2 regions of the Provencibacterium massiliense genome follow, and region 1 is predicted to be linked to the other one. Evidence: predicted binding sites of a transcription regulator. Region 1 holds the regulator's gene; the other holds the start of a gene.
What was found. Region 1 encodes LexA, which represses DNA repair genes until DNA is damaged. Its sites were predicted from a motif close to CNAACANNTGTTNG; they were not measured.
Positions count from the first base shown of each region.

Region 2: uvrA (excinuclease ABC subunit UvrA) is a predicted target of LexA. The motif match lies at 2,805-2,818, and genes of this name have one in related genera.

Region 1 covers NZ_FWCH01000012.1:1,378,196-1,393,852, reverse strand. The annotation lists gene B5477_RS11730 (aspartate kinase) at 1-998, shown strand, start outside; gene B5477_RS11725 (Ig-like domain-containing protein) at 1,057-3,744, opposite strand; gene B5477_RS11720 (hypothetical protein) at 3,741-4,070, opposite strand; gene B5477_RS11715 (hypothetical protein) at 4,331-5,023, opposite strand; gene B5477_RS11710 (heparan-alpha-glucosaminide N-acetyltransferase) at 5,041-5,784, opposite strand; gene B5477_RS11705 (hypothetical protein) at 6,035-6,382, shown strand; gene B5477_RS11700 (NUDIX domain-containing protein) at 6,677-7,222, opposite strand; gene lexA (transcriptional repressor LexA) at 7,688-8,293, shown strand; gene pepT (peptidase T) at 8,316-9,536, shown strand; gene B5477_RS11685 (phosphoglycerate dehydrogenase) at 9,759-10,922, opposite strand; gene serC (3-phosphoserine/phosphohydroxythreonine transaminase) at 10,956-12,038, opposite strand; gene B5477_RS11675 (nuclease-related domain-containing protein) at 12,298-12,894, opposite strand; gene B5477_RS11670 (DUF4358 domain-containing protein) at 13,240-13,761, shown strand; gene B5477_RS11665 (TatD family hydrolase) at 13,758-14,555, opposite strand; gene B5477_RS11660 (glycine--tRNA ligase) at 14,649-15,657, opposite strand, start outside.
Region 2 covers NZ_FWCH01000007.1:72,253-87,909, reverse strand. The annotation lists gene mutY (A/G-specific adenine glycosylase) at 1-461, opposite strand, end outside; gene B5477_RS00710 (glycoside hydrolase family 18 protein) at 478-1,896, opposite strand; gene B5477_RS00705 (5'-methylthioadenosine/adenosylhomocysteine nucleosidase) at 1,896-2,603, opposite strand; gene uvrA (excinuclease ABC subunit UvrA) at 2,837-5,656, shown strand; gene B5477_RS00695 (DUF4417 domain-containing protein) at 5,712-7,193, opposite strand; gene B5477_RS00690 (MFS transporter) at 7,548-8,846, shown strand; gene B5477_RS00685 (response regulator transcription factor) at 8,992-9,681, shown strand; gene B5477_RS00680 (sensor histidine kinase) at 9,668-10,657, shown strand; gene B5477_RS00675 (ABC transporter ATP-binding protein) at 10,739-11,428, shown strand; gene B5477_RS00670 (ABC transporter permease) at 11,425-13,956, shown strand; gene B5477_RS00665 (tyrosine-protein phosphatase) at 14,017-14,775, opposite strand; tRNA gene B5477_RS00660 (tRNA-Ser) at 15,069-15,159, opposite strand; gene B5477_RS00655 (M23 family metallopeptidase) at 15,331-15,657, shown strand, end outside.

The DNA.
Region 1 (15,657 bases):
TCTCCACCGGGGAGCTGATTTCGGCCTCGCTGGTGGCCATGGCGATCGAGGGTATGGGATTCCCGGTGGTATCCCTGTCGGGCTGGCAGGCGGGCTTTGTGACCGACTCCAACCACGGCAACGCGCGGATTCGCCGGATTGACAAGGAGCGCGTGCAAAACGAGCTTGATAAACATAACATTGTCATCGTGGCGGGCTTCCAGGGCCTGAACCGTTACGACGATATCACCACCTTGGGCCGGGGCGGGTCGGATACCAGCGCGGTTGCGCTGGCGGCGGTGCTCGGTGCGGACCTGTGCCAGATCTACACCGATGTGGACGGGGTCTATACCGCGGACCCGCGCCTTGTAAAAACAGCCAGAAAGCTGGACGAAATCACCTACGACGAGATGCTCGAGCTGGCCTCGCTGGGTGCGCAGGTGCTGCACAACCGTTCGGTGGAGATGGCCAAAAAATACAATGTGAAGCTGGAAGTGCTCTCGAGCCTCGAGAGGAAATCAGGTACCGAAGTTAAGGAGGTCATAAAGGTGGAAAAAATGTTAATCAGGGGCGTTGCCAGGGACAACGACGTGGCGCGCGTTTCGGTCGTCAGCGTGCCGGACGTCCCGGGTATCGCATTCAAGATATTTTCCCTGCTCGCCGCACGCAAAATCAACGTGGACATCATCCTGCAGTCGATCGGACGGCATGGGACCAAGGATATTTCCTTCACCGTTTCCCGCTCGAACAGCGACATCGCGGTGCAGGCGCTCGAGGAGATCAAGGACGTGCTCGGCTGCGAGCAGATCACCTGTGACAAGACGGTTTCCAAGGTGTCGGTCGTCGGCTCGGGAATGGTCGCCAATCCCGGCGTCGCGGCCAAGATGTTCGAGGCGTTGAGCGAAGCGAACATCAACATCCACATGATTTCGACGAGCGAGATCAAAATCTCGGTGCTGATTGACGAGGAGGATTCCTTAAAGGCCCTCAACGCCGTGCACGACGCGTTCCAGGTATAAGAACTTCTAAGAGAGAATAAGAAGCCCCGGCCTGTTTACAGGCCGGGGCTTTGTGGTATTATTGCGTAAAGTGACGGAGCATGGGATAGTTGCCGTTCGCGGGCATGTACCAGACGGTGGAGAAGTCCCAGCCGGAGAAGCTGGCGGAATTTTTGAAGGCTGCGGCGGCGAGCGGCGTGGCGCCCGTATTGGTGAGGGGGTTGCCGCCGCCGTAGGAGGCGGTGGAGTTGAGGAAGTAGTTGCCGGAAAGGGCAGGAGAGCCGCTGAAGGTTTGAGCTGCTATACCACCTAGCGCGCCACCGTTGGCGGTTAGCCGATTGGAATAGGAGAAGCAATTTTTGATTGCTCCGTTCTCCTGCATCCAGCTTGTAATGCCACCCACACTCGTTCCTGTAATTGTATTGTCGTCAGCGTAGCAATTTTCTACCCGGCTATTTCCATAGATGGCAGCGACGATGCTTGCTCCAGAATAATGGCAGGTTAGTGTGGAATTGAGAACCCGGCACCCCGAGACAACGGCGCCATTCATCAAATAGTTGACGACTGCGCTTGTGTCACTGGTGTTTACGTTGGAAACGTTTATGGTGAAATTTTGGGCGGATAAATTTTTTACTCCTGCCCCCGAACCGCTGACACAACCGAATAATGAACCGCGTAGGAAGCCACCGTTGATTTTACAACCTGTTATTATTTTTCCGTTTCCATCGTAAAGTCCTGTAAAGGGAGCGTCGATGGTGCCGGAAACAAAATTCCCGATCGGGGTCCACTGCCCGTAGGAGGACAGGTCGATGTTGGCGGACTGCCGGAAATGTCCTGCCAAATGGCTGTTGACGTGTTGCAGCTGTCCCGCGCTGGCCACGATCCAAGGCTTCCCCGAAGTTCCCGCCCCGGAGCCGTAGCCGCCGGCTGAGAGGGCATGCTCACACCCATTAACAGTGACCGTCCCGGTCCCCGACACGCCCGAGCCGTCGGCGGCGCTGGCGCGTACAGTGATGGTGCCGTTTCCGCCGACCCCGCCGGTGACCAGGCCGGCAGCACTGATGGAAGCCACATTCCCCGAGGCCAGCGACCAGGTAATATTCCGGTTGAGGGCGTTCGCGGGGCTCACGGTGGCGCTCATCTGCACCGTACCGCCCTTGTCCACCGACTTTTGGGCAATGGTGATGCCTGTGACCTTCTGGTCGGTCACGGTAACGGTGTAGGGTGCGCTGGTTATTCCGTCCACAGTGGCGGTGAAGGTGGCACTGCCCGCCGCGGTCGCGGTCACCAGCCCGGAGGTGCTGATGTTGATATCGGCGCTGCCGCCGGTCTTCGCCCAGGTCACCGCCGGGAAAGTGACGTTGGGGGGATCGGTGGTGGCAGAAAGCTGGGAGGTGGGACTGAGGTTGTCGCTGGTGCGCACCAGGTTGTTGTTCCCGCTGACTGTCACCGAGGTGACAGCGATCCTGTCCTTGACCGTGACGGCACAGTTGGCGCTCCTGCCGCCCACCGTCGCGGTGACGGTCGTGCTCCCCGGCGCGACCGCTGTCACCAGCCCGGTCTGGTTGACCGTCGCGGCGGCCGGGTTGCTGCTGCTCCAGACCGTGGCGGCGTTGGGCGTTACCGTCGCGGTCAGCTGGACCGTCTGCGGCGGCCCCGGGATGTAGAGGGTGTAGCCGGTTGGATTCATGGTGAGGCTGTTAATCGTCACCACCGTGACGGTACAGCTCGCCTTGTATTGCGCTGTGTCCGGCGCCCCCTTGATGTGGGCGGTGATCGTCGTGCTGCCCGCCGTCTTGCCGCTGGCGTCGATGGTGGCGCTGCGCCCGTCCGCCGCGACTGTCATCGCGGTAGCGCCGGGATTGCTGTTCGTCCATTCCAGCTCGTCGCTGGATACCCCGCCCGTCAGGGCGGCGGTGAGGGTGAGCTGCGTCTCGGCCGCTGTGCCGCCGGTGAAGAGGGTATAGGCGGTGTGGCTCAGCGACACCCCCGTCACCGCCGAGACGTTGACCGTGCAGGTGGCCTTCACCTTGCCGCCGTAGACGCTGGCGGTGACGGTCGCCGTCCCGCCGGTATGGGCGGTGACGAGCCCGGTCGCGTCCACCGACGCGACGGACGGGTTGCTGCTCGTCCAGAGGACCTGTTCGGCGTAGCCGTTCGCCTTCATGTAGGGGTGGCCGGTCGGGCCGGTACTGCTTGTGCTGCCATTCTTGCTGGCGGTCAGTTGCACGCTCTGCCGCCCCTGGGCGTTGTTCGTCTGCAGGTAGAGGGTTTTCCCGGTCGCGTCGGTATCCCCGCTCCTGATCGTCAGGCTCTTGATCGCGTTGTAGGTCATCACCGTTTCCTTCACCCCGGCCTCGTGGAAGCCGGGGACGCTGCTTTGGGAGGTCACGGTGATGGTGAAGTCGGTGTCCTCCTGGGGCGGGGAAGCAAACGGGATTTTATAGTCCCAGCCCGCCCCCTGCCGCACGCCATAGAGGGCCGCGCCGCTGCCCGCCGGGGCGGCGGCGACGGTGAAGCCGGTGATCAGGTCCGGATTGTTATTGCCCAGCTTGACGGTGATCGCTTCCGTCTCTGCCCCGGCGGAGAACAGCGCCGCCCGGGCCGTTCTCCCCCCGGGAACCGGGGAGGGCTCGTATTCTATTTCCGCCCCGCCGGAGACTCCCCCCGACTCTCCGACGGTGGCGGCCAAGGCTGGGCTTGCTAAGCTCAGCGAAAAGAGGATGGCAAAGATGGCGGCGGCGCCCCGGCGCGAAGGAATCCTCACGCGGGTTCACCTGCCTCGCGGCCCTGGGTGATTTCGCCGATGACGAAATCGTCAAGCGGCTCCTTCTCACTCTCACCCACGCTTATCCCCCCTCGGAGAGTTAGGGGGTCCATGGGGGGATGATTCCCCCCATGAGGTGGGTCGCCGGCGTCAGCCGGCAATTGCATTTCCGCAGAAATGCTGCCCACCATAAATTCAGCCCCGGTGATGATCCCCTCCCGGAGCAGCCCGGCGTAATGCTCCCGCGCCCCGCTGTCCCCCAGCGTGAAGCCGCCCAATACGGCAAGCGCCAAAACGGCGGTGCAAACGATAACGATCCTTTTCATGATATGGCCCCCTCAATCAAAATAAATTGACCTACAGCATAGGTTGCTCTCGGTCATTTGGCTGAGGGGAAAGAGCAAAAATTAAGGTTTTGGCTTGAAATCCGTTCCAGAACAGGATATAATTAGGATAAATTCGGAGGGGACCGGCAAGGTTTTCGCGTTTCCTTCCAAAAACAGATAAAAAGACGACCGTTAGCAACCTATGCTAACGGTCAAATTCTTATCATACAAGCGCCCCAGCCATGCGGCCGGGGCGTGCTTTATATCCGGGTGCTGAGGCCTTTCGGCTTTTTGATCGGGACCTGCTGATTTACATGGCTGTAATGGATGGTATGCCGGCCGAGCAGCGGGCGCTGGCCGCCGTCCCGCTTATCGCCGTACTGGCTGATTACAATCCGGTGGATGATCCCATCGGCGCTCGCCTGCATGACGATTTCATTGTGTACGCTGCCGCTTTCATTCTCGGCCACCAGGGTGATCCGGTAGCCGTCCCCCGACAGCTCGACCAGGTCCTTGGTCAGGCTCAACCCGTCGAGCACCTCGGGCGGGATGGAAAAATATCCGAGCCGGACCTGGTCGTCGAAATAGCCGAACCGGTCGTAAAACCAGTCCCCCTTGAGCTGGTAATAATACCGGTCGGAGTCGTAGTAATTGGGGGTCGGCCAGCTCCAGAACACCGCGGGGTAACGGTGCTGATAGGTCAGATAGAGCCGCCCGCCCTCGCGGGAGAAGCGGATGTTTTCCTCCTCAGTGTTGACCAGGTCGTATTTGCTGCGCAGCATGGTGCTGCGCTTTTGGATGACCCCGCTCTGCAGCGAAGAGAGAAACTGGTTGTAGATTTCGATGCCGCTTTGCTCAGGCAGGGGAAAGCTGACCTCAAAGCGCAGGTGCGCCTCGAGGTTGTAGAGCAGAAAGACCGCCGTGAGCAGCAGAATGATCCGTTTGATGGCCAATTCCCCCTTTGACCGTGTTATGCGAGAAGGACGTTAAAAATCAGGCTGAGCAAGCCGTAGATGATCGGCTGGTGCAGCACGTAAATCCAGAGGGTGTGCCGCCCGATAAAGCACAGCGGTTCGCTGTGCTGGCGGTAGAAGAAGGAAGGGAACCTGCCTGCCTTGATGGGGATTCCGGCGTAGCTCCCGGCAAAGAAGAGGAACATCCAGGGGACGATAGGGAAGTAGTCGCTGGAATAGAAGGCGGGGGCAGGGAACCCTAGCGGGAACAAAAAGCGCAGCTCATACGGCGCGCTAGGCAGGGGCAGGCCGAGCACCTGTCCCGCCGGAACGCGAAAGAGCAGCAAAAACAGCGCGGCGAAGAGCAGGAACCCCCATAGCGGCGGCAGCCTGTCCAGCGCGCGCCGCAGGAAGGGAAAGAGGATCATCGACAGCCCCAGCAGGTGCAAAATCCCAAAGAGGATGCGCTGCTCGGGGATGATGAGCAGGGTGACCGCCGTCATCGCCATACCGAACAGAAAGACGCTCAGTCCCCGCTGCAGGTTGTTGCGGGAAAAGCGGCAGGCGCACCCGGCGAGGAGAATGAAGGTACCGGCCATCAGGTCCCGCACAAAGTTGAGCCCCCGCGAAAAAAAGAAGGGAAAGTCCAGCCCGAAGATGGCCACCAGGTCGTACCCGGTGTGGTAAAGCACCATCAGCAGGATCGCGACCCCACGAATCTCGTCAAGCAGCCAGACCCGCCCGTTTAAACGCTTGTCCATCTTAGCAGTCCTGTTCTACCGCCGCCGGTTTTTGCAGCGGATAATAAGAAATAATTTCCAATTCGAGTATACCATACTTTTTCTCCCGCCGCAATAAATTCATCCGGTCCGCATTGATTTTATGCGCGCTCCTGTGTTACTATAATAGCAGCGGCGAATTGCCCGATAAAAGTTTGGGCCTAAGGGAATGGGCTTAATCCTTTTTGGCAAAGTTAGTGAAGGAAGAGAAAATGAAAGGGGGCGCCGGACATTGGGAGAGAAAAGAATTCTGCTGATGAAAATTTCTGCGGCGATGCTGGCCGTGTCTCTCACGGCGAAATATGCCGCCGGATATATCATGCGTTCCCTGCACAGGGCCGGGCGGGGGAAGCGGGACCTGTCGGTGGACGTGATCGCCCCGAAGTACGGCCCGGCGCTTGTGGTCTCGACCGAGGAGTTCGAGGACGAGTTCGACCAGATCGTCACCGACGGCTTCCACACCCAGACTTTCCTGCGGGTGACCCGGTTGGAGATCCTGCGGAAAACGGCCATCGCGGTCTCGGCTGCGGCGATGGTGGTCACCTTCCTGCTCTGGCTGTTCGGCCCGGAGGAGGAATGATTTTCCTCGCGCGGTGTTCGTACCCGGGGTATTTTCTCGAATCACAGGAGAAAATGGTCGAACTTGGCGATAAGGTTGTGAGATATATCCAAAAATTATTACTAATATTTGTTAAAAACACTTAGAAATAAATTCGAAAAACCAATTGCAAACATTTGGAAGATAATATATTATAGTTATTGGTATGGTTTGTGTAGGTGAACCATACCAATAGGCGGGGATGTAAAAACCACGAAAGGCGGCTGTGTACAGAGCCGCCTTTCGTGGTTTCTATATTTTGTACCCAATCACAAATCAGAGTTTGCCCTGCCGGCGCAAGGCATCCACCCGCAGCAGGCCGACCTGGGTTTTGGCGTCGGGGATCCCGCCGTCGAGCACCATCTGCACCGCCTGCGCGAAGGGAAGGCGCAGCACGCTGAGAAATTCGTCCTCATCCAGCTTCTGTCCGCCGGCGGTTAGGTCGCGGGCGTAGTAGAGATGGGTAATCTCGGTCAGATAGGCCGGAGTGGGGTAGAGGCAGCCGAGATACTGGAAGGTCTTGGCCGAATAGCCGGTCTCCTCCTGCAGCTCTCGCAGGCCGCAGACGTAGTGGTCCTCGCCGCGTTCCAGCTTGCCCGCCGGTATTTCCAGCAGCTCCTGCGAGAAGGGGTAGCGAAACTGCCGTACCAGCAGCACGTTGTCCTCGCGGTCGAGCGCGACGATTCCCACCCCGCCCGGATGGTCGATCACCTCGCGCAGCGTCTGCTCGCCGTTTTCCAGCTCGACGGTGTCGGTACGCAGGTGGACGATCCGTCCATCATAAATGGAGCGCGTGGACAGCTGTTTTTCAAAATGGGACATGTTGATGACCATTCCTTTCCCGGGAGCTTATGTCGGGGCGCAAACGTTTCCCCTCCCGGCCTTTTTTAACTTTCCAGTGGCAATGTAAAAATTATAGCACGCCTCCGCGCCGTTTAAAAGACGCGGGACAGAAAAAAGCCGCCATACGTATGGCGGCTTTTTTCTTTGTTTGAGGTGTGTTTTGAGGAGGGTAGAGCAATACCCGAAACGCTGCGGCATAGCGTTTGGATAATCCGTTCCCTTCGGCAGGTCCTTCATATCCACCGGGTATGCTTTTATTATACAAGGTTGCAGGAATTGTTTGTTAAAGCGTTGTGAATAAACGTTTAAATAACATTCGATGAATTCTGAACAATCCGTTTTAGGAGGCTTAAAGAAAATTTAAACATATGTTTGCGTTTGCCGCATGAGTATGCTATAATAACCACAGAGTGGCGATTGCCAAGAAAGCGAAGGAGGGGTCTTATGGGCGCGATCGGCGACATACACAGGCAGGTGCTGGCCTTCATTGTAGAGAACATCGACAATGAGGGATACCCGCCCTCGGTGCGGGAGATTTGCCAGAAGCTCCATATCAAATCCACCTCTACGGTGCACAAATATCTCAACGAGCTCGAGCAGGGCGGCTATATCCGCCGCGAGAACGCCAAGAACCGTTCCATCCGGGTGCTCCATCCCGGCGGGCAGGGCACCCAGACGCTGCGCGTGCCCATGCTCGGCGTGGTCACGGCGGGCTCGCCCATCCTGGCGGTACAGGAGACGGGGGAATACATCTCCTTTGAGACCGGGCGCTACACCCACGACGAGCTCTTTGCGCTGCAAATCAAGGGGGAGAGCATGATCGAGGCGGGGATCTTCGACGGGGATTACATCGTCGCCCGGCGCACCCCTTCGGCTGAAAATGGGGACATTGTGGTGGCGCTCATCGAGGACGAGGCCACCGTCAAGGAGTTTTACCGCGAGGACGGGCACTACCGCCTGCAGCCGCGCAACAGCACGATGGAGCCGATCCTGGTCAGCGAGATGTCGGTGTTGGGCAAGGTGGTCGCGGTTTTGCGGTATCTTGAGTGATTTTAGAAAGGGGCGGATTCCTGTGAGCAATGTGACCGAGCGTTTTTTGAAGTACATTTCCTTTGACACCCAGTCCCTGCCCGAGCAGGACTGCTTCCCCAGCACCGAAAAGCAGAAGGCGCTGGGCGAGGAGCTGGTGCGCGAGATGAAGGAGCTGGGGATCGCGGACGCGCGCATGGACGACAACGGCTATGTGATGGGGACCATCCCCGCCACCGTCAAGAGGAAGGGCCCGGTGCTGGGACTGATCGCCCACATGGATACCTCGCCCGACATTTCGGGGGAGGACATCAGGCCCAGGATCGTAAAGGATTACGACGGAGGGGACATCGTGCTGAACGGTGAGCGGGGGATCGTGCTGCGCCGGGAGGAGTTCGAGTCGCTGGGCCAGTATGTCGGACAGGATTTGATCGTGACCGACGGGACCACCCTCCTCGGATCGGACGACAAGGCCGGGGTAGCCGAGATCATGCAGCTGGCCGAAATCCTGATGGCCCATCCCGAGCTTCCGCACGGGCCGCTTAAAATCGCCTTCACCCCCGACGAGGAGGTCGGCCGGGGGGCGGATTTCTTTGATGTGAAAGCCTTTGGGGCGGATGTCGCCTTCACGGTTGACGGCGGGGTGCTCGGGGAGCTGAGCTTTGAAACCTTCAACGCCGCCGATGCCAAGGTGCAGATCAGCGGAGTGAACATCCATCCCGGCAGCGCCAAGCACAAGATGAAAAATTCCATCCTGATCGGGATGGAATTTCATAGCATGCTCCCGCCCCAAGAGGCTCCCGCCTTTACCGAGGGTTACGAGGGCTTTTACCACCTCGAGGGCTTCGAGGGGTCGGTGGAGCGCACGCGGCTGCACTACATCGTGCGGGACCACGACCGGGGCCTCTTTGAAAAACGCAAGCATACCCTGCAAGCCATCGCCGACTACCTCAACGAGAAGTACGGCGCCGGGACGGTGAACCTGGTGCTGCGGGACAGCTACTACAACATGCGCGAGAAGATCGAGCCGCATTTTGAGCTCATCGAGGCGGCAAAGGCCGCGATGGTGGAGCTCGGGATCACGCCGATCGTCGAGCCGACCCGCGGCGGGACCGACGGCTCGCGCCTGTCCTACATGGGACTGCCCTGCCCGAACATCTGCGCGGGCGGGCACAACATGCACGGGCGTTACGAGTATATTTCGGTGCAGTCGATGGAGAAGATCGTCGAGCTGCTTCTGCGGCTCGTGACCGGCCAGGGCTGAGCGGATCAGGGATAAAAGGGGGAGGGAACGGCAAAAGCCGTTCCCTCCCCTTTTGGGGTGTAAGAAAAGAAGGGAGGAACCCCCTTGGGTTCCTCCCCTCAAACGCTCCACCGGAGCGTTTGATTCCCCTCTTCCGGGCCTTGACGAATAAAGACCTTGGAGACGCCGTCTCCAAACCTCTGCCAAGGGGTGTGTCACACCCCTTGGAACCCCCGGGAGGGGTTAATAAATTGTGACCCGGATGACGCCTTCGATCTTCTGCATGGTGTCGATCAGTCCGGCGGGCAGGTCGCTGTCCGCGTCCACCAGGGTATAGGCGTAGTCGCCGCGGGATTTATTGGTCATGTTCCCGATGTTGATGTGCGCGTCCGACAGCGTCTGGGTGACCTGGGAGATCATGTTGGGCACGTTGCGGTGGATGACCCCGAGGCGTACCTTGCCGCTGCGCTCCATCGACAGGGAGGGCAGGTTGACCGAATTCTTGATGTTCCCGTTTTCCAGGTATTCGCGCAGCTCCTCGGCGGCCATGGTGGCACAGTTGTCCTCCGACTCGGGGGTCGAGGCGCCCAGGTGCGGAATGACCACCACGTTCTTCTGGCCGATCAGCTCGGCGCTCGGGAAGTCGGTGACATAGCAGGCGACCTTCCCCTCGTCGATGGCGGCGAGGATGTCGGCATTGACCACCAGCCCGCCGCGCGCGAAGTTGAGGATGCGCACCCCGTGCTTCATGGTGCTGATCGACTCGGTGTTGATCATCCCCTTGGTCTCGGGGGTCTGGGGCACATGCAGGGTGATGAAGTCGCAGGTCTCGAAGATTTCCTTGACCGAGGAGGCGTGGTTGATCGAGCGGGAGATCGCCCAGGCGGCCGAGACCGACATGTACGGGTCGTACCCGTAGACCTCCATCTCGAAGTGGCGGGCGATGTTCGCGACCATCACGCCGATGGCCCCCAGCCCGATGACGCCCAGCTTCTTGCCCTTAAGCTCGGGCCCGGCGAATTTGCCCTTCCCCTTTTCGACGAGGCCCGGGACCGCGTCCCCCTCGTCCTTGATGGTGGAGAGCCATTCGATGGCCGGCACCACCTTGCGCGCCGAGAGCAGCAGCCCGGCCACCACCAGCTCCTTGACGGCGTTGGCGTTGGCGCCCGGGGTGTTGAAGACGGCGATGCCAAGCTCGCTGCACCGGTCGATCGGGATGTTGTTGACCCCCGCGCCCGCGCGGGCCACCGCCTTGATGGACGGCTCGAATTCATACTCGTGCAGCGAGGCCGAGCGCACCATGATCGCGTCGGGGCTCTGCGCCTCCTCGGCGTAGGAGTACTGCCCCTTGGGGAAGACATCCAGCCCCGAGGGGGAAATTTTATTGAGCAGCTTGATTTGATACAAGTCGGGTTCCTCCTTCTATTTCAGAAGCGGCGCTTAGCCGTTCTGGCGCTCGAATTCCTTCATGAATTCGATTAGCTTGATAACGCCCTCGACGGGCATGGCGTTGTAGATCGAGGCGCGCATCCCGCCGACGCTCCGGTGCCCCTTGAGGTTGACGAACCCCGCGGCGGCCGCCTCCTTGACAAACTTTTTGTCCAGCTCCTCGTCGCCGGTGACGAACGGGATATTCATCAGCGAGCGGTCCGCCTTGTCGACCGTCCCTTTGAAGAGGGCGGAGGAGTCGAGGTAGTCATAAAACATCCCGGCCTTGCGCTCGTTCTGGGCCTTCATCCCCGAAAGGCCGCCCATCTCGTCGCGCAGCCACTCGAGCACCAGCTTGCAGATGTAGATCGCATAGGTGGGCGGGGTGTTGTACATCGAATCGTTGTCCGCATGGGTCTTGTAGTTAAACATGGTCGGCACGCTCTCGTCGGCGTTTCCGATCAGGTCCTCGCGAATGATCACCACCGTCAGCCCCGCCGGGCCCATGTTCTTCTGCGCGCCGGCATAGATCACGCCGAAGCGGGAGACGTCGACAGGCTCGCTGAGGATGCAGCTGGACATGTCCGCCACCAGCGGCACCTTCCCGGTGTCGGGCAGCGCATGGAAGCGGGTGCCGTAGATGGTGTTGTTGTAGCAGATGTGGAAATAGTCGGCGTCCGGATCAAACTTCTGGGGATCCAGCTTGGGTATGTAGGAAAAGGTTTTGTCCGAGCTGTCGGCCACCACGTTGGCGCAGAGGAACTTCTTGGCCTCGGAATGGGCCTTTTTCGCCCACTGCCCGGTCAGCACGAAGTCGGCCTTGCCCCCCTTGCGCAGGTTGAGCGGCACCATGGCGAACTGGCTGGACGCGCCCCCCTGCAAAAAGAGCACCTTATAGTTGTCCGGAATCCCCATCGTACTGCGCAGCAACGCCTCACAGCCGCCGATGATCTCTCCGTACTCCTTAGATCGATGGCTCATCTCCATCACGGATTGCCCTGATCCACCGTAGTCCAGCATTTCGTCGGCCGCCCGGCGCAGCACCGCCTCGGGCAGCATGGACGGGCCTGCGGAGAAATTGTAAACCCTAGCCATAAAACATTGCCTCCAGTCATCATTTTGTTGCGTGACGCGAGAGCGCCCCGCGCCCGCGTAAAGCGGGTTGTATATCAGCACTTTAGTGCGATGATATATTTCTTATTATAGGTGCGGGTCCGGGTAAAGTCAATGGATTTTGCAAAATATGTCGCTCTGCACAAAACGTTTGTCTTTTTGAGGTGGACAATCGGAAACCCTGACCGTCCCGCAGGAGCGGGTACCAGAAAACCGGGACGCAGATGCGTCCCGGCCGTCCTTACACTTTATACTTCATGATCAGCCCGTAGAGCCCCGGCACGTCCACGTCGTTGTCCTTATCGAACTTGGCTTTGCCGAGATAGGCCTTGAATTTTTTGAAGGTCATGAGCCCCTGCGCCCCGGTGATCCCGATCAGGCTTTTTTTGACGCTGCCGCAGAAGACGGTGACCCCTTCCATCTGGATGTTGTAAATGTCGTTCTTCGAGAAGATTTCCCGCACCACGTCGATGTTGTGCAGGTTCTCCTGCATGAGGTTGGGCATCTTTTTGCGGGTTTTGGCCGTCACCTGGGTCCAGCCCTCGCTTTTTGCGTCGCCGTAATACTCGGCGGTATCGTTGACCGTGCTGACGAACAGGATCCCGAAGAAGCCGATCAGCATATGGTCGATGTGGGCCGCCCGGCCGTTATACGAGAGGTTGAGGTCGTCCACCACCTTGAAGTTGCGGATGACGCCGAACTTTTTGAGCGCCGCGGACACCTTTTGCTTCCCCAGCTTCCCGCTGCGGTAGAGCAGGTAGCGGTAGAGATACCACGCCCCGATCAGGAGCGCGACGGCGAGCACGCCGGTTACAATCCAAATTCCATACTGCTGCAAGTTACTTCCAGCCCTTTCATCAGTCAAATCGCGTTACTACTAAGTATAACGATTTCCCGGTGAAAAGTAAAGAAGGGGCGCGCTTTTTTTCTTTGGGCCGGGAATCGACGCCGCGCCCCTTTGCTTTTGGCAGCGGCCCTTTTTCTTTGGACCGGGAAAAATCCTGGGCGGCCGCCGCAAAGCTCTCTGTTCATTTTACGGGTGCGGGGGCGTGGATATTCCGCCGCGCTTGACACCGGTCTCAAAAAAGCTATACTTATAAATATCGCCCTGTCCCGTCCGGGGACCGGGAGAATGCCCACACGCGACGAACAATGCCGCCCGAAGGCGGCGCGGAGGTTTTGGATGAAAAAAATATGTTCCGCCCTTCTGGCGGTGATATTGGTGGCGCTGCCGCTGTTCGGCTGCGGCGCAAACGAGAGTGAGGAGGCGCCGCCGCAGCAGGACCTGCCCAAGGTCAGTATAGCGGCGGACCCCGAAGGGGCGATCGAAGAGATCTACCGCGACATTGATATCAAAGAGGTCACGGTGGCCGACGACGACCTGATGGAGGACACCCTGGGGTTCGATCTGTGGAACGACATTGAGGAGTACTACGTGCGCTACTCCTCCGGGCGTTATGGGATCGCGGACGTGTATATCATCAAGCCCTACGAGTCGAGCTACGACGTCGTGCGTGAAAACCTCGAGGCGATCAAGCTCGACCGGGTGCGCAAGAGCGAAAGCTACGACATCCTCGATTCGCACAAGATCGCCCAGGAGGCCGAGATCTACCGCTACGGCTCCTACCTGATCATGCTGATGCTCGAGGACAACGAGGCGGCCATGGAGATCATCAGCCGCTATATCCCTTCCACTGAGACCTAAAGGTCGTCGGGGAGGCCGTAAACTTTACAGGCGTTGCGGTAGGTCAGGTCGGCGAGCTCCTGCTCGCCGACCCCTTTTATTTTGGCCAGCGCCGCGATGGTAAAGGGCAGCAGCGAGGAGTCGCAGCGCTGCCCGCGGTGCGGCTCGGGGGCCATGTAGGGGCAATCGGTCTCCACCAGCAGCCTTTCGGGCGGCACCGCCTCGGCGGCCTTCAGGGCCTTCTTGGCGTTTTTGAAGGTCACCACCCCGGTGAAGCCGACGTACATTCCGAGCGCGACCACCTCCTTCGCCGTCTCGGCCGAGCCGGAGAAGCAGTGCACGATCCCCTTCGGGCGGTACTCGCGCAGCAGGTTCATGGTGTCCTGCACGGCGTCCCGGGAATGGACAATCACCGGCAGCCCCAGCCTTCCCGCCAGCTCGAGCTGGGCGCTAAAGACCGCGAGCTGGTCCTCGCGGCTGTAGGGCTCGTAGTGGTAGTCCAGCCCGATCTCCCCGATGGCGCGCACCTCGCCCTCCCCGGCGAGCGCCTCGATCTTTTCGAGCCATCCGTTTTCAAGATCGCTGGCCGATTCGGGGTGGACCCCCACGGCGCAGGAGACGAAGGGATACGTCTTGGCCAGCCGCAGGCTCTGCACGCTGGAGGGGTAGTCGCTGCCCACGTTCATCACCCGGCGCACCCCGGCGCGCGGGAGGATGGCGCCGAGCAGCGCGTCCCGGTCGGGCAGGCCCTGATCGCTCTGGCCGAACTGCCGGCTGTCATAGTGGGCATGGGAATCGAAAATGTTTTGGAGCATGTGTTTTAAAATCCTTTCTCGGAAACTCTATCAGCTGCAAGAAGTGCGTACCGCCCTTGGGCGGTACGCACTTTCATTTTGGCTTGGGGGAATTTAAAAATGCATCTTGTCCCCGAGATACCCGGGCAGCGCGTCAATCGCAATGCGCTCCTGCTGCATGGTGTCGCGGTCGCGCACCGTCACGCAGCCGTCCTCGGCGCTCTCGAAGTCGTAGGTAATGCAGAAGGGGGTGCCGATCTCGTCCTGGCGGCGGTAGCGCTTGCCGATCGAGCCGGCGTCGTCGTAGTCCACCGGGAAGAGGTCCGCGAGGCGCTCATAGACCTTGCCCGCCTGCTCGCCCAGCTTTTTGGACAGCGGCAGCACACAGGCCTTGTAGGGGGCCAGCGCCGGATGGAGATGCATGACCACGCGGGTGTCGCCCTCGCCGACCTCCTCCTCGTCGTAGGCCTCGCACAGGAAGGCCAGCGCCACGCGGTCGGCGCCGAGCGAGGGTTCGATGACATAGGGGATGTACTTCTCATTTGCTTCCTGGTCGAAGTATTCCAGGGACTTGGTGGAGTGCTCCTGGTGCTGCGTCAAATCGAAGTCGGTGCGGTCGGCGATTCCCCACAGCTCGCCCCAGCCGAAGGGGAAGAGGTACTCGATGTCGGTGGTCGCCTTGGAGTAATGGGAAAGCTCCTTGGGGTCGTGGTCGCGCAGGCGCAGGTTCTCGTCCTTGATCCCCAGCGAGAGGATCCAGTTGTGGCAGTAATCCTTCCAATACTTGAACCACTCGAGGTCGGTGCCCGGCTTGCAAAAGAACTCGAGCTCCATCTGCTCGAACTCGCGGATGCGGAAGATGAAGTTGCCCGGGGTGATCTCGTTGCGGAAGCTCTTGCCGATCTGGCCGACGCCGAAGGGCAGCTTCTTGCGGGTGGTGCGCTGGATGTTGGCGAAGTTGACAAAGATCCCCTGCGCGGTCTCGGGGCGCAGGAAGATTTCGCTCTTGGCGTCCTCGGTCACGCCCTGGAAGGTCTTGAACATCAGGTTGAACTTGCGGATGTCGGTAAAGTTCTTCGACCCGCACTCGGGACAGGAAATCCCCTTCTCCTTGATGAAGTCC
Region 2 (15,657 bases), on a different contig from region 1:
AGCACGTTGCCGTCCACGGCGGGAAAGGGCAGGTTAAAGGCGATCGAGAGGACCGCCCCGGCGGTATAGTCGCCGATCCCGGGCAGGGCGCGCAGCTGCCCATACCGGCGCGGGAATTCCCCGCCGTACTGCTCCATAATCATCTGCGCGGCGCGCTGCAGGTTGCGTACCCGGCTGTAGTACCCGAGACCCTCCCAGAGCTTGCTGAGCGCCTCGGGGTCTGCCCCGGCCAGGGAGGCGACATCGGGCAGCGCCGCCAAAAAGCGTTCAAAGTAAGGCAGCACCGCCGAGACCCGTGTTTGCTGGAGCATGATTTCACTCACCCAGACCCGGTAGGGGGTGGGCTCCTCCCGCCAGGGGAGGACCCGTGCGCTGCGCTCGTACCAACGCAGCAGCGGCAGGCAGAAGCGCGAGAGCCATTCCTCACGGGAGCTTTGCGCGTTTAGCGCGTTTTGTTCCATCCGGCATCCCTCCATTCTAGCGAAGACTTTGCAGCAGCGAGAGACGGTCGGGCGCCGGCAGGTCCCCGCCAAGGTGGTATAAAAACACCCCGCCGAAGCCCTCGAGCGCCGCGAAGGCGGCCTTGTCCCGCGCGAGGGCCGGGGAATTATAATAGGCCCCGTCCGCTTCATTTTGGGCATAGCTGAGGGCCGCGTCCCGGTAGAGCGGCCAGCTGGCGCTTCCATCCAGCGGCCGGCCGTAGGTCGGGATGCCAAGACAGAGCTGTGCAGGGGCGAAGCCCGCCCCGCGCGCCTTGGCGGCCGCTTCGTAGGCCGCCAGATAGGTGGAATGCCGCCCGCCGTCGTCGAACTGGTCGTAGGCCATCAAATTGAGCGTCGGCAGCGCCGCCACCGCCTCGGAGCTGAGATATTGGCAGTCCCCGGGATAGAGGGCGGCGCTGAGCAGAAGCCCGCGCTCCTCCAGGGCCTTTGCCGCCTCGGTGATCAGCGCGCTGTAGAAGGCCCACTCCGACTCATCCTTCGGGGTCTCCCAGTCGAAGTCGATCCCGTCAAGGCCGTACTCCTCACAGTGGGCGATCAGCGAGCGGATCAGCGCGCTGCGGCGCTCGGGGGTCGCGACGCTCTCCCCGGCGCTCCCGGCGCGCACCAGCTCTCTTGCGGGATAGAAGGTGCTTAAAATCTTGGGTCCGTCCTCCCCGGCATACTCCTTCAGGGCGGCGAGCAGGGCGGGGTAGTTTTGATCAATCACCTGCACCTCGCCCTGTGCGTCCCAGCAGGTGCCGGTGATGAGCGTCACCTGCCGCAGCAGCGCCAGGCTCTCCCGGTATTCTCCGAGGGCCTGTGGCTTAGTGGAGGCGGGCAGATAGGCCGAGGCGGGCAGGCCCTGTTCCAGCAGCCCGAAGGCGGTTTCATCGAGACATACCCCCTCCTCGAGCGGGGTGACGGTGAGGGTAAACCTGTCCGCCTCAGTGTCGTCAAAACGGCAGATGATCCCGCCGGTCAGGCCCTCTTTGGGCAGGGGGGAGGAAGATTCCGTATTCGCGTCGTAGAGCACCTGGCCCCCGGCCTCCACCTTGATTTGGCAGCGCCCGATCGGGGAGACGCGCAGGAAATTGAGCGCCGTCCCCGGCGCGAAGGTGAAGCTGAAGGTGCTCTCCTGCGGGATTTGCAGGAAGGTGCCGTAGTAGCTGTCAAATAGAGGCTCGAGGTCCACCCTCTGCGGTCCCAGAACAGAGAGCGGGGCGGGGTAGGGCCCCTGCGGGCGCGAAGATTGCAAAGCCTGCGCGGGTTCCTGTATATCCGCTTCGGAAGAAGCGGCAGGGGAGGACGCGGCGGGCGGGGGAGGGGACTCCTCTCCCTTTCCGCAGCCGCTCAGCAGCAGCGCGGCCGAAAGGAACGCCGCGAGCACACGGGATACACGGTACGCGCGGTACATCAGAGCGCGCTCCCGTCGTCCCGCGCGAGGATGCCGAGCACCGTCCGGGCTGAGAGCAAGCCGGCGTGGCTGATCAGATTGTCATAGCTCTCGTTGGCGTTTTCGTCCGCGCAGTCGGACATGGCCCGGATCACGAGGAAGGGGCAGTCGTTCACCAGCGCCGCATGGGCGACGGCGGCGCCCTCCATCTCGCAGCAGAGAGGCCGATACTTTGCGATTAGCTCCCGCTTCATCTGCGAGCTCTCCACAAAGTGGTCCCCGGTGAGCACCCGCCCATGGTGCACCAGCACGGGGGCGCCGTCCGGCTTCTGGAGCACTTCGGCGGCTTTGATGGCGCGCCCGGCCAAAATGGCGTTCGCCTCATAGACGGTGGTGAAGGGGTAATACTTATGATAGATCGGGGCGTCGATGTCGTAGCGGGTGACGTCCTTTGAGATTACCAGGTCTAGCACCTGTACTCCCTCGCCCAGGGCCCCGGCAATCCCGGTGTTGATCACCGCCGTGGCGCCGAACTCGCGGATCACGATATTCGTGCAGATGGCGGCGTTGAGGGTCCCGATCGAGCATTTGCAGAGCACGGCCTGCCGTCCCCCGAGCTCGCCGCGGTAGATGGTGGTGCCGCAGCAGGCCTTGCTTTCATGGACCTCGGTGCGCTCGAGCAGGGGCAGCAGCTCCTCGTCGAGGGCCGCGATGATGCCGTAAATCATCAGGATAGCTCCTTTTTTATCGAATTTAGAAGGATTATAGCATGTTTGCCCGCTTTTTACAAACTTTGCCCTTACCCAAAAAAGGCAGGAAAACCTTCTAAAAGAACTCGAAGTGTTCAAAGAACGCAAGGCGTTCTTAAATTGTCTTGAGCGAACGCTCAAGACAATTGACTTCTAAAAAGATTATGCTATAATCAGAAACGAAAGTATGTTCGCTGTTGGGAGGCATTTTTTTGGCGACTGATAAAATTGTAATAAAGGGCGCGCGGGTACACAATCTGAAAAATATCGACGTGACCATCCCGCGCGATAAGCTGATCGTTTTCACCGGGCTGTCGGGGTCGGGCAAATCCTCGCTGGCGTTCGACACCATCTATGCCGACGGGCAGCGCCGGTATGTCGAAAGCCTCTCCTCCTACGCCCGGATGTTCCTCGGGCAGATGGACAAGCCCGACGTGGACCAGATCGAGGGGCTGTCGCCCGCCATTTCGATCGACCAGAAGACCACCTCGAAAAACCCGCGCTCCACCGTGGGCACGGTTACCGAGATTTACGACTATCTGCGGCTGCTCTATGCGCGGGTGGGCGTGCCGCACTGCCCGGTCTGCGGGCGCCAGATCAAGCAGCAGACGGTGGACCAGATGGTGGACCAGGTGCTTTCGCTGCCCGGGGGGACCAAGATCCAGGTGATGGCCCCGGTGGTGAGGGGTAAGAAGGGCGAGCACACCAAGGAGCTCGACCGCGCCAGGCGCGGCGGCTATGTGCGCGCGCGGATCGACGGGAACATGTACGAATTAAGCGAAGAGATCAAGCTGCAAAAGAATTTCAAGCACAACATCGACATCGTGGTGGACCGGCTGGTGGTCAAGGAGACGATCCGCACCCGGCTGGCCGATTCGATCGAGACCTGCCTTTCGCTGACCGGCTCGCTGGTGCTGGTGGATGTGCAGGATGGGGAGGAGATGCTCTTCTCCCAGTCCTTTGCCTGCCCCGAGCACGGAATCAGCATCGAGGAACTAAACCCCCGCATGTTTTCCTTTAACAACCCCTTCGGCGCCTGCCCCAAGTGCACGGGGCTGGGCACCTTCATGCAGGTGGACCCCGATCTCATTATCCCCAAAAAGGAGCTTTCGATCCGCGAGGGCGCGATCAAGGCCAGCGGCTGGTACTACGCACCCGACTCGATGAGCGCGATGTACTACGAGGGCCTGGCCGAGGCGTACGGCTTTTCGCTGGACGTGCCGGTGCGCGAGCTGCCGAAGAAAGCGCTGGACGTGCTGCTCTACGGCACAGGCGGAAAGAAATTCAAGGTGGTACGCGGCAGCGGGGCGATGACCGGGGAATATATGACCGACTTCGAGGGGATCGTCAACAACCTGGAGAGGCGTTTTCGCGAGACCAACAGCAACTGGATGCGCGAGGAGATCACCTCGGTGATGACCGCGGTGCCCTGCCCCGAATGCGGCGGGCGGCGGCTCAAAAAGGAGTCGCTCTCGGTGCTGATCGGGGAGCGTAACATCACCGAGCTGTGCGATTTGTCGGTGGTGGGGATCCTCGACTTCTTTGAGCACCAACATTTTACCGAGCATGAGATGCGCATTGCCGACCAGATTTTAAAGGAGATCCGTGAGCGGCTGGGCTTCCTGCGCAGCGTCGGGCTTGGGTACCTCACCCTCTCGCGCTCGAGCGCGACCCTCTCGGGCGGCGAGAGCCAGCGTATCCGCCTGGCAACCCAGATCGGTTCTTCCCTGGTGGGGGTGCTCTATATCCTGGACGAGCCCTCGATCGGGCTGCACCAGCGGGACAACGACAAGCTGATCGCCACCCTGAAACGGCTGCGGGACATCGGCAACACCCTGATCGTGGTGGAGCACGACGAGGACACCATGCGCCAGGCGGACTGGATTTTGGACATCGGCCCAGGCGCCGGGGTACATGGGGGAGAGGTGGTCGCCCAAGGGACGGTGGAGGACATCATGGCCTGCAAGGAGTCGCTGACCGGCCAGTACCTCTCGGGCGCGCGCAAGGTCGAGGTGCCGGCCACCCGCCGCACAGGCAGCGGCAACACCCTGGAAATCCTGGGGGCCGAGCAGAACAATCTGCAAAAGATCAATGTGAAGATCCCGCTCGGCACCTTCACGGCGGTGACCGGCGTTTCCGGCTCGGGCAAGAGCACCCTGGTCAACGAAATCTTATACAAACACTTAGCGAAGTATTTGAACGGCGCCAAGGGCAAGGCCGGGAAGTTCCGTGAAATCAAGGGGCTTGAGCACCTGGACAAGATCATCGACATCGACCAGTCGCCTATCGGGCGCACCCCGCGCTCCAACCCCGCGACCTATACCGGGGTCTTTAACGACATCCGCGAGCTGTTCGCCCAAACCGCCGACGCCAAGGCCCGGGGCTACACGGCCTCCCGCTTTTCCTTCAACACCAAGGGCGGGCGGTGCGAGGCCTGCGAGGGCGACGGGATCATCAAGATCGAGATGCACTTCCTGCCCGACATCTTCGTCCCCTGCGAGGTGTGCGGCGGCAGCCGCTACAACCGGGAGACGCTCGAGATCAAATACAAGGGGAAGAACATCTACGACGTGCTGGAGATGACGGTGGAGGAGGCGCTCGAGTTCTTCGGCCCGCTGCCCAAGATCCGGCGCAAGCTGCAAACCATCGTGGACGTGGGGCTCGGATACGTCAAGCTCGGCCAGCCGGCGACCACCCTGTCGGGCGGCGAGGCGCAGCGGGTGAAGCTGGCCACCGAGCTGGCCAAGGTTTCCACCGGGAGGACCATCTATGTGCTGGACGAGCCGACCACCGGGCTGCATACCTACGACGTGCACAAGCTCATCGGGGTGCTCCAGTCGCTGGTGGACGCCGGGAACACGGTGGTGGTGATCGAGCACAATCTGGATGTCATTAAAACCGCCGACCATGTGATCGACCTCGGGCCCGAGGGGGGAGACGAGGGCGGTAGGGTGGTGGCCACCGGCACCCCCGAAAAGGTGGCGGCCTGCAAGCGCTCCTATACCGGGCAGTACCTCAAAAAAATGCTGTAATCCAAAAAGCGCCCCGCAGCTTTATAAGCCGCGGGGCGCTGGCATGCTGCCGGGATCAGATGGTGCGGTCGGTGACCTCCACCCTTGTGATGATGTCGCGCAGCCGCTCACCGTCGACGACGTATTCGAGCGCTTCGTCCGGGGTGTCGTACCACCCCTCGGTCGCCTCGGGATTGTCGATCAGGACTTGGGTGATTAAAATTTGAATGGGGGAGTCCGGCGTTTTTTGGAGCTTTGAAAAGATGCCAAAGGTCTTGTCCTTCCAAACAAATTCGATTTCTGCCCCACATTGTACGCTCCATTTAAACTCGCTGATGGTTTTAAAGCGGTTGTCCTCCAAACGCTGTTCCTCGGATCGGTTGTCCGGCACGAATGTGATCATATCGTCCATAGTCTTTAACCCTCCATATTTTTTAAATACCGGAGCGCCGTCCGGATAATTAATCGGCGGCTCTAGGTCTGGAAAGCCCTTAGACCAATCTATGATGTGGTCGTGGGGATCAGTATGTTTTGCTGGATTACCGTGAACCGAATGATGTCTTTCTATAATCGCCTTGCCGCCTTCTCCTATTTTGGTTTCTCTGTGATAGCCTCCTCCTCTTCCGCCTGTCTGAGATTGTTTTATCTCACCCGGTTTACCCACAAAACGTTCGTCATCCGGTTTCGCAGGCGTCCACCTGCCGCCGTGGGCGCTGCCCATCCCCTTATGGGCGGACGGGTTGGACGGAATGTATCCCGACTTAATCACGATACCGCTGTCCTTTGGCAGCGGCTTCTCCCCGAGGATATAGGGAAGATATTTGGATGGGACATAATCGTCGTTTTGATATTTCCAGGAGGAGAGCTCATAATCGACAAAGATGATGTTCCCCTCCATCTCGGGGAACGGCTCATTGTAGCAGATGATCCGCTGAGGCTCCAGCCGCCTCATCATCTCCCGATAGCCTTTGAGAAAAAATTCCTTTTGATCCGCGTGGTTGCCGTGCGCACTCACCATATAGGTGGAAACCGCCACCGTGCTGCCTTTGGGGATCCCCATAAAACAAAAATCAAAGGTGTTTTCTTCCCCCCAGCTCACGGTCGGGACCACCCGCATGCCTTTGCTGGCAAAATATGCGCCGCACCAGCGGTTGCGGAAGACGTTGTAGAGCTGGAGCACCGGAGTCATTTCCGTGTAGATGCTAAAGTCCGGCGAGAGCACGGCGCGATAGCGCCGCAGCTTTTCAATGTCGCTGTCCGGGCTCTTCCAAACCCGCTCAAATTTGTAGTCGTAGAGGAAAAAGTGCACCATCCGTTCCAAAAGATTATTGTTCTCCAGCTTTGTACGGTCAAAGCCAATCAGCCGCAGGTTTTCAAAGTCCGCCTCGGAAAATTCTGCCTTGGGGATGAGGGGGATTTTCCAAATATCGGCCCCATCAAACTGATTGCGCAGCAAGAGAGGGCTGGTACGGTAATTGTAGTTTTCCTGTGTCATAAGTGATTCTCCCATGCAATAATTTAAAGAATGCAAAGCATTCTTGGAATGGCTCGGACGCAAGTCCGAGACAATGTCCTGCCATATGTGGGAGAAAGTGATGAAACAATGAAACACCGCCATGCACTTTTTTACACAGTTTTTTATATTCTATCACACAACCGCCCTGCCGGTCGAGCGTCCCTATAGGCAAGCGGCAAAAATTATGCTATGATGGTTTGGCGGCCTGTTCTGGGCCACGTGCCAGAATCCGCTTCAACCGGCCGCAAGAGAAAGGAGCAGCGGGATGAGACTCTGTATTGTCGCCCCTCCGTGCAAGGTCTGAGACCGGACGAGACTACACGGAGCGGATCACTTTTATTCGTCCGCTGGGCTTTGCACGTTTCAGGATGATTTTTTGAAACGAGGGGCAAAGTCATGTTTAAAAATTTTCGTACATCCTTTGGGGAGCTGCGTGCTTTCCTGATCCTTTGGAGCACCCAGGCCCTTTCCGGGCTGGGCAGCGCCATGACCAATTTCGCACTGGTGCTCTGGGCCTATCAGCGCAGCGGCTCGGCGCTGGTGACCTCCCTGCTGGCGGTCGCCTCCTATGCGCCCTATGTGCTGCTGAGCATCTTCGCCGGGGCCCTGAGCGACCGGTGGGACAAGCGGCGCACCATGCTGGTCTGCGACAGCGTCGCCGCGCTGTGCACCCTGACGGTGCTGATCCTGCTCACATTGGGCCGGCTCGAGGTCTGGCATCTCTACTTGCTCAACGCCCTAAACGGCCTGATGAACACGGTGCAGCAGCCCGCCTCGGACGTGGCGGTCAGCCTGCTGGCGCCGAAAGCGCAGTACCAGCGCGTCGGCGGCCTGCGCTCGCTTTCCAATTCGCTGGTGACCATCCTCACCCCGGTCTTCGCCGCCGCGCTCTACGGCTTTTTGGGACTACGGGCGGTCATCTGGGTGGACCTCGGCTCGTTCGCGCTGGCCTTCCTGGCGCTGCTGTGCCTGATCCGGATCCCTCAGCCGCCGCGGGACGGGGAGAGGCAGGAGTCGGTGCTCCAGTCGGCGGCGGCCGGGCTGCGGTATCTGCGCCGCAACCGGGGCATTCTCGACCTGATTCTGTTTTTATCCATCATCAACCTGACCGCTTCAATCTTTAACGCCGCCCTGCCCGCCATGCTGCTCTCCCGCCCGGGCGGCGGGGAGCGGGCGCTTGCGCTGGTGAACACCGTGACTGGCATGGCCTCGCTGGCGGGCAGTGTGCTGGTGTCGCTGCTGCCCGCGCCCAGGAGCCGGGTGAAAGCGATCCTCAACAGCCTGCTCTTCTCGATGAGCACCGAGAACTTCCTGCTCGCCTTCGGGCGCAGCACACCGGTCTGGTGCCTGGCGGCGGTGCTGGGCTGGCTCTTCATCCCGGTGATGAACGCCAACATGGATGTGCTGCTGCGCACCAAAATCCCGTTGGAGATGCAGGGGAGGGTCTATTCGGCCCGCAACACGCTGCAATTTTTCACCATCCCCTTGGGCTACCTGCTGGGCGGGCTCTTGACCGACCGGGTATTCGAGCCCTTCATGGCAGCACAAGGGCCCCGGAGCCTTTGGGTGCTGCTCTTCGGCGGGGGGAAGGGCTCGGGGGCCGCAATGCTTTTTCTAGTTATCGGATTGTTCGGCTCGCTTTCCTGCCTGCCTTTCCGGGCGGACCGGCATATCCGGCGGCTGGAGGAAGAGTAGGACAAAAATACTTACCAAAGAAACGGCGCGGCTGCGGCTGCGCCGTTTCTTTTGCTTGTACTATTTGCCTTTTCAAAATATAATTGAGGTACCGGACGCTGCCTTTGGGCGCCGGTTATAAACCTAAAAAGATTGGTGAACCGAAATGAAACGGATATTTTTGGTTGAGGATGACAGGGAAATTGCGAAGAACCTCTCGAGGCTGCTCTGCGCGGAGGGCTTCGCCGTCACCCATGCCTCCACGCAGCGGGAAGCCGGCGACCTGCTCGCCGGGGGCGGCAGGTTTGACCTGGCGCTGGTCGACGTCTCCCTGCCGGACGGGAACGGCTTCGCGGTCTGTACGCAGATCAAACAGGCGCAGGACATCCCCGTGATCTTCCTGACGGCCTTCGGCGATGAGGCGAGCGTCGTCACGGGGCTCAACATGGGGGCGGACGACTATATCACCAAGCCGTTCCGTCCGCGCGAGCTGGTCGCGCGGATCGGGAGCGCCCTGCGCAAGGCCGGGCGCACGCCGACGGCGTTTGAAATCGGCGGGCTCTCGGTCGACACGGCCAGCGGGACCGTGAAAAAGGGCGGGGCAGAGGTCTTCCTCTCCGCGCTGGAATACCGACTACTGCTCATCTTCCTTTGCAACCCCAAAAGCATTCTCACGCGGGAGCGGCTGTTGGATGAGCTTTGGGACGCGGCGGGTGAATTTGTCAACAACAATACCCTGACCGTCTACATCAAACGGCTGCGCGAAAAGATCGAGGACGACCCGGCCGATCCGAAGATCATCCTGACCGTGCGCGGAACCGGGTACCGGCTGGGAGGTGGCTATGTTTCGAGGTAGGGAGGTCCGGCGTTTTGCCGTTTTGTTTCTCGTCATCACCGTCGCGGCCGCGGCGGCGGGCTTCGCCATCCGTCCGGCGGCGGGGGCTCTGGCCCTCGCCCTGGCCGCCGCCCTTGGGACGGCGTTTTTTGCGTTCACCAAGGCCCGGTACCGGAGCATCGCGCGGCTTTCGGAGCAGATCGACCTGGTGCTCCACAACGCCGAGCGCCTGTATATCAGCGAGTCGGACGAGGGGGAGCTCGCCATCCTGCAAAGCGAGATCACGAAAATGACGCTGCGCATCCGGGAGCAGAACGAGGCGCTCAAAAGGGAGAAGGGGCGGCTGGCCGAATCCCTCGCCGACATCGCCCATCAGCTGCGCACCCCGCTCACCAGCGCGAACCTGATCCTGTCCCTGCTGAAAAACAGCCCCGGGGAAAAAGAGCGAAAGGCCCTGCTGCGGGAGACGGAGGAGCTGTTTTTGAGGATGGAGTGGCTGATTGATTCGCTCTTAAAGCTGTCCCGGCTGGATGCGGGAATCGTGGAGTTCCAGAGCGGGCGAATAGACGTAAACGCCCTGATGAGCGCCGCGCTGCGCCCGTTCCTCATCCCGATGGAGCTGCACGGGGTCCAGGTAACGACCGACCTGCCGCGGGGGATGGAGATGATGGGAGATGGGGACTGGCTTTCGCAGGCCGTCCAGAACATCCTGAAAAACTGCATGGAAGGCGCGGGCGACGGCGGGAGGATCGAAATATCCGGCGCGGATACCCCGCTGTATACCGAGCTCGCCATCCGCGACAGCGGCCCGGGGTTTGAAAAGGAGGACCTGCCCCGGCTGTTCGAGCGATTTTACCGGGGGAAGGATTCGGGCGCCGCAGGGTACGGCATTGGGCTGGCGCTCTGCAAAACGATCATCACCCGGCAGGGCGGGACCATCACCGCGAAAAACCATCCGCAGGGCGGCGCGGTGTTCACCATCCGCTTTCCAAAGTGACAAATCTCTCACCGGGAAGTCACCGGGCTGTAAGGAGGAAGTCCTATCATAGAGGTAAACCACCGGAGGGAGGCGCATATCATGGAGTTTTTAAAAGTTGAGGACCTGTGCAAGGTCTATGGCAGGGGGGACAGCCGGGTGGCCGCGCTGGACCATGTTTCCCTCTCCATCGGGAAGGGGGAGTTCGTCGCGATCACCGGCTCCTCCGGCTCGGGCAAATCCACCCTGCTGCACGCGATGGCGGGGGTGGACGTGCCGACGAGCGGCAAGGTTTACCTGGATGGGCAGGACGTTTATGCGGGGAGCAGCGAAAGCCTCGCCATCTTCCGCAGGCGCCAGGTCGGGCTGATCTACCAGTTCCACAACCTGATCCCCACCCTGGATGTGGTGGAAAACATCACCCTGCCGGTCCTGATGGACAAGCGAAAGGTCAACAGGGAGCGGCTGGAAGAGCTGCTGGAGCTGCTCGGGCTCCAGGAGCGCAGGAACCACCTGCCCAACCAGCTTTCGGGCGGCCAGCAGCAGCGCGTCGCCATCGGGCGCGCGCTGATGAACGCGCCGGCGGTCTGCCTGGCCGACGAGCCCACCGGCAGCCTGGACAGCCGCAACGGCCAGGAGATCATCCGCCTGCTCAAGGAGAGCCACCTCAAATACCGCCAGACGCTGATCATCGTCACCCACGACGAGAACATCGCGCTGCAGGCGGGGCGGATCATCACCATCGCGGACGGGAAAGTGGTGCGGGATGAAAGGCAGGCGGCGCGGGGATGAACATCTTTCATAAAGTGGCCCTGCAGGGGCTCAAAAAGAACCGCGCGCGCACGCTGGTGACGGTTGCCGGCGTGGCGCTGTCCGCCGCCTTGATCACGGCGGTGGCGGCCTTCGGCACATCGCTGCTAAATTTTATGGTCAACGGCTCGATTGCAAAATGCGGCGGCTGGCACGTCGAATTTCCGGATGTGGGCGCCTCCTTCGTGCAGGAGCGGATCCGCGAGAGGGAGGTCCTGTCCGCCGCGGCGTTCCAAAATATCGGCTATGCCGCGCTCGATGGCCTGAAAAGCCCCGAAAAGCCCTATCTTTTTATCGCCGGGTTCGGCGGGCAGGCCTTCGACGCCCTGCCCGTCACCCTGATTTCCGGCAGGCTGCCGGAAACCAGCGGGGAAATCATCATCCCCTCCCATGTCTCGGTGAAGGGCGGCGTGCGCCTGAAGGCAGGCGATACGCTCACCCTCGCGCCCGGGACCCGCCGGGCCGGGGACGAGACGATGAACCAGCACGACCCCTACCGCCCCGGCGGGGAAACGCTGGCGCCCGGGCGGGAGAGAACCTATACGGTGGTGGGCACCTATGAAAGGCCGGGCTATGAGGAGCATACGGCCCCGGGCTACACCGCGATAACGAAGGCGGACCCGGGAGGTGCGGACAGCTACAGCCTGTTTGCAACGCTCAAAAACCCGCGCGCCGCCCGGGACTACGCGGACCGGACGGCGGGCGCGGGCGATTATGTGCTCAACGAGGACGTGCTGCGCTTCCTGGGCGCTTCGGACGACAGGCTGTTCAACACCCTGCTGTATTCGGTCGGCGGGGTCCTGGTCGCGATCATTATGATCGGCTCGGTTTTCCTGATTTACAATTCCTTCAACATCTCGCTCAACGAGCGCACCCACCAGTTCGGTCTGCTCATGTCGGTGGGCGCTACCAAAAAGCAGCTGCTCAGTTCGGTGCTCTTCGAGGGGGCCTGCATAGGGGCCGCCGGAATCCCGCTCGGCGTGCTTGCGGGAATTGCCGGCACCGCGCTTCTGCTGCCCGTCGTCGCAAGGAATTTTGGCACCATCACCAGCAGCAGCGTGCCCCTGACCCTGGCGGTGTCCGTCCCGGCGCTTGCCGCGGCGGCGGCAATCAGCCTGGTTACCATTCTGATTTCGGCCTACATCCCGGCCCGGAAAGCCGCCGGCACGCCGGTGATGGCGTGCATCCTCCAGACGGGCGAGATCAAGACCGGGATGAAGGCGGTGAAGCCCTCAAAGCTCGCGCAGCGCCTGTACGGCCTGGAGGGGACGCTCGCGCTCAAAAATTTTAAGCGCAACAAAAAACGCTACCGCAGCGTCGTGCTCTCCCTGACGCTGAGCGTGGTGCTGTCCGTGGCGGGGAGCGCGTTTGGTGCCACGCTCAAACAGCTCGCCAAGGAATACACCGTGGAGATGGACGGCGACGTCAGCTTCTACACCCAGGAGATGGAGGAAAACGAGCTGCTCACGCTGTATCAAGAGCTGAAAACCGCCGACGGCGTTTATGGCAGCACCTACCAGGCGGACCTGACCTATCCCGGCAGGACGGGCGGCCTTCCGGCAGATTTTTTGGGCGCCTACCGGGAAGCGGTGTCGGATGAAAGCACGGGAGAAACGCTGGAGCTGCCGATCGACGTGCAGTTTATCGAGGATGGCATCTACTATGATTTCATCGAGGGCCTCGGTCTACCCAAGGCGGAATATACCGGGCCCAACGCAAAAATTTTGATGATTGGGATGAATACCGCCGAGCACAGGACGTATTTCACCGGCAGCACGATGGATTTTACGTTTTGCTCCGCCGGCGGGGAAGGGGCGCTGACGGTGAGCGGCACCTTTGTGGATCGCTATCCGCTGGATACCCTGCCGAAAGATTCCATGCCCGATTACCTTTTTATGGCGGTCGCCCCATGGCAGCAAAAGCCGCGGTTCGACGCGCTGGGAGGCCGCGCGACGTTTGGCCTGACCTTCTGGTCGGATAATCCCGCCCGGTCGATGGCACAGATGCAGGCGATGATCGGGGAAGCGGGCGTCGCGGCCGATTATACCCTGCTCAACCTGTCCACGACCGTCGATTTGTTCCGCAGCGCCACCTTTGTGGTCGATGTGTTCACCCGTGTTTTTGTCGTCATGATCTCGCTGATCGCGGTTGCCAACGTGTTCAACACGATCTCCACCAACATCAGGCTGCGCCGGCGCGAGCTCGCCATGCTCCGCTCGGTGGGGATGTCCGAGCGCGGCTTCAATAAGATGATGAATTTTGAGTGCGCCTTCTACGGCATGCGCACGCTGCTGTTCGGAGTGCCCCTGGCCGGGCTCCTCGCATGGCTGATTTACAAAGCGATGGCGCTCGGGGAAAGGCTGGAGGACCTCGCCTTCGTGTTCCCGTGGGGCAGCCTGGCGGCCAGCGTGCTGGGCGTGTTCTGTATCGTTTTCATCACCATGCTGTACGCCACAAGCAAGATCAAAAAGGAAAATATCATCGACGCGCTGCGGGACGACATGACCTGACCGGGATGCCGGCAATGCAAAGGGGCCTGCTGTACGATCCGTACAGCAGGCCCCTTCCGTTTAGATGGGCTCGGTCAACGCCGTTTTGAGCAGCCCTTGCTGCTCCAAAGAAAAGCCCGCTCCCTCCAGGAGGGTGCGAAAGTCCCGCTGGTCCAGTTCGCCGAGCAGCTTTAAGATGGTTTCGGGCTGCGATGCAAGGCAGCTTTGAAGTATGGCGGGGTCGGGGATCAGCGCGCGGATGGACTGCGGGATGGAGGAGAGCTTCTGGTTGAAGCCGTTGGCGTTGTAGGTGCTGCTGACCATATAGTCTGCGACGATGTCCTCGCGCGGGACGCCGCACAGGTAGAGCAGCACCGCGGCGATTATGCCGGTGCGGTCCTTGCCGGCCGAGCACATGAAGGCGACGCTCCCCGCGTCCAGCCGTCCGGCGATGGCGCGAAGGACTTCAGCGCAGCAGGGCAGGGAGTCGAACAGCATCTTCCCGTAGTCGAGCAGCATGCTGTCCAGCACCCTTTTTTCACCCGTGCCGGGGCCGGGAAGGACGCCGTCCAGCTCTCGCATGAGCGGGAAGTGGAGGGCCAGGACCCCTTCGGGCGGGGAGAGGGGGGCGGACTGTGTTTCCGGCAGGCTGCGCAGGTCGATCACCGTTTTGAGCCCTCGGTGAAGCAGCAGCGCCCAGTCCGCCCGGCTGAGGGCGCAGAGCGCGTCGCTGCGGTATAGCAACCCCCACCTGGTGCAGCGGCCGTCGGCGGTGGGATAGCCGCCCAGGTCCCGGAAGTTATGGGCGCCCTGCAGCGGGATTCGTTTGAGATTGGGCAAAGGACAGACCTCCTTTTGAAATGCGGCGCCAGACGGTAAAGCGGGCCGGGCAGGTTGGATTTTTCTCCCGGCCACTGTTTTCATTATAGGACAGTGCGGGGGCGATTGCAAAATAAATTTCGTGGGGGACGGCGGGGGCCTGCGCGCGGGCTGAGGAACCTGCCGCAGGCAGCTTTGAATTTACAAATTTATTGCGCCGTCCGCGAATGAGATCAAATCGGACGGAACGCCGCAGCGCGGCGCGGAACCCAAAAAAGAAGGAATTTTGTCATATGACAAAATTCCTTCTTTTTTGGCGGAGCGGGTGGGATTCGAACCCACGGGACCCGCAAGGGCCCAACTGATTTCGAGTCAGTCCCGTTATGACCACTTCGATACCGCTCCATATATCGTCCTTGATGAACGCTCAATTATTATATCAAACTGTATCAAAATATGCAAGAGATAATTTATTTTTCTGGCGGCTTAACTGCTAAAATTTGGTTGTCAGGAGGGGGCCGGTATGCTAGAATAATGTTATCTGATACCAGCGCTGTGAGAGGGGGACGATCGGCGGTGGATTTTTTCGACGAACAAATGGACCGGTTCGGCGAGCGGCTGCGTGCGCTCGCCAAGGTGATTCTGCCGGTTGCTTTTCTGCTGATCCTGCTCATCTGCTTTCTGGTGGGCAGCACGGCGCATAACAAAAGGCTGAGCGCCATGCTGACGGGGGAGATCTCGCTCTCCGCCCCGTCGCTGATCACCCGGTCGGGCACCTACGTCGAGGGGGGCGTGCTGATGGACCAGCTCGGCGCCCTGATCGCCGAGGCCAAGCGCGCGAGCGTGGACAAGCGGGACCTCACATTCCTGTTCAGCATAGATTTTAAGCAGGCGGACGGCAGA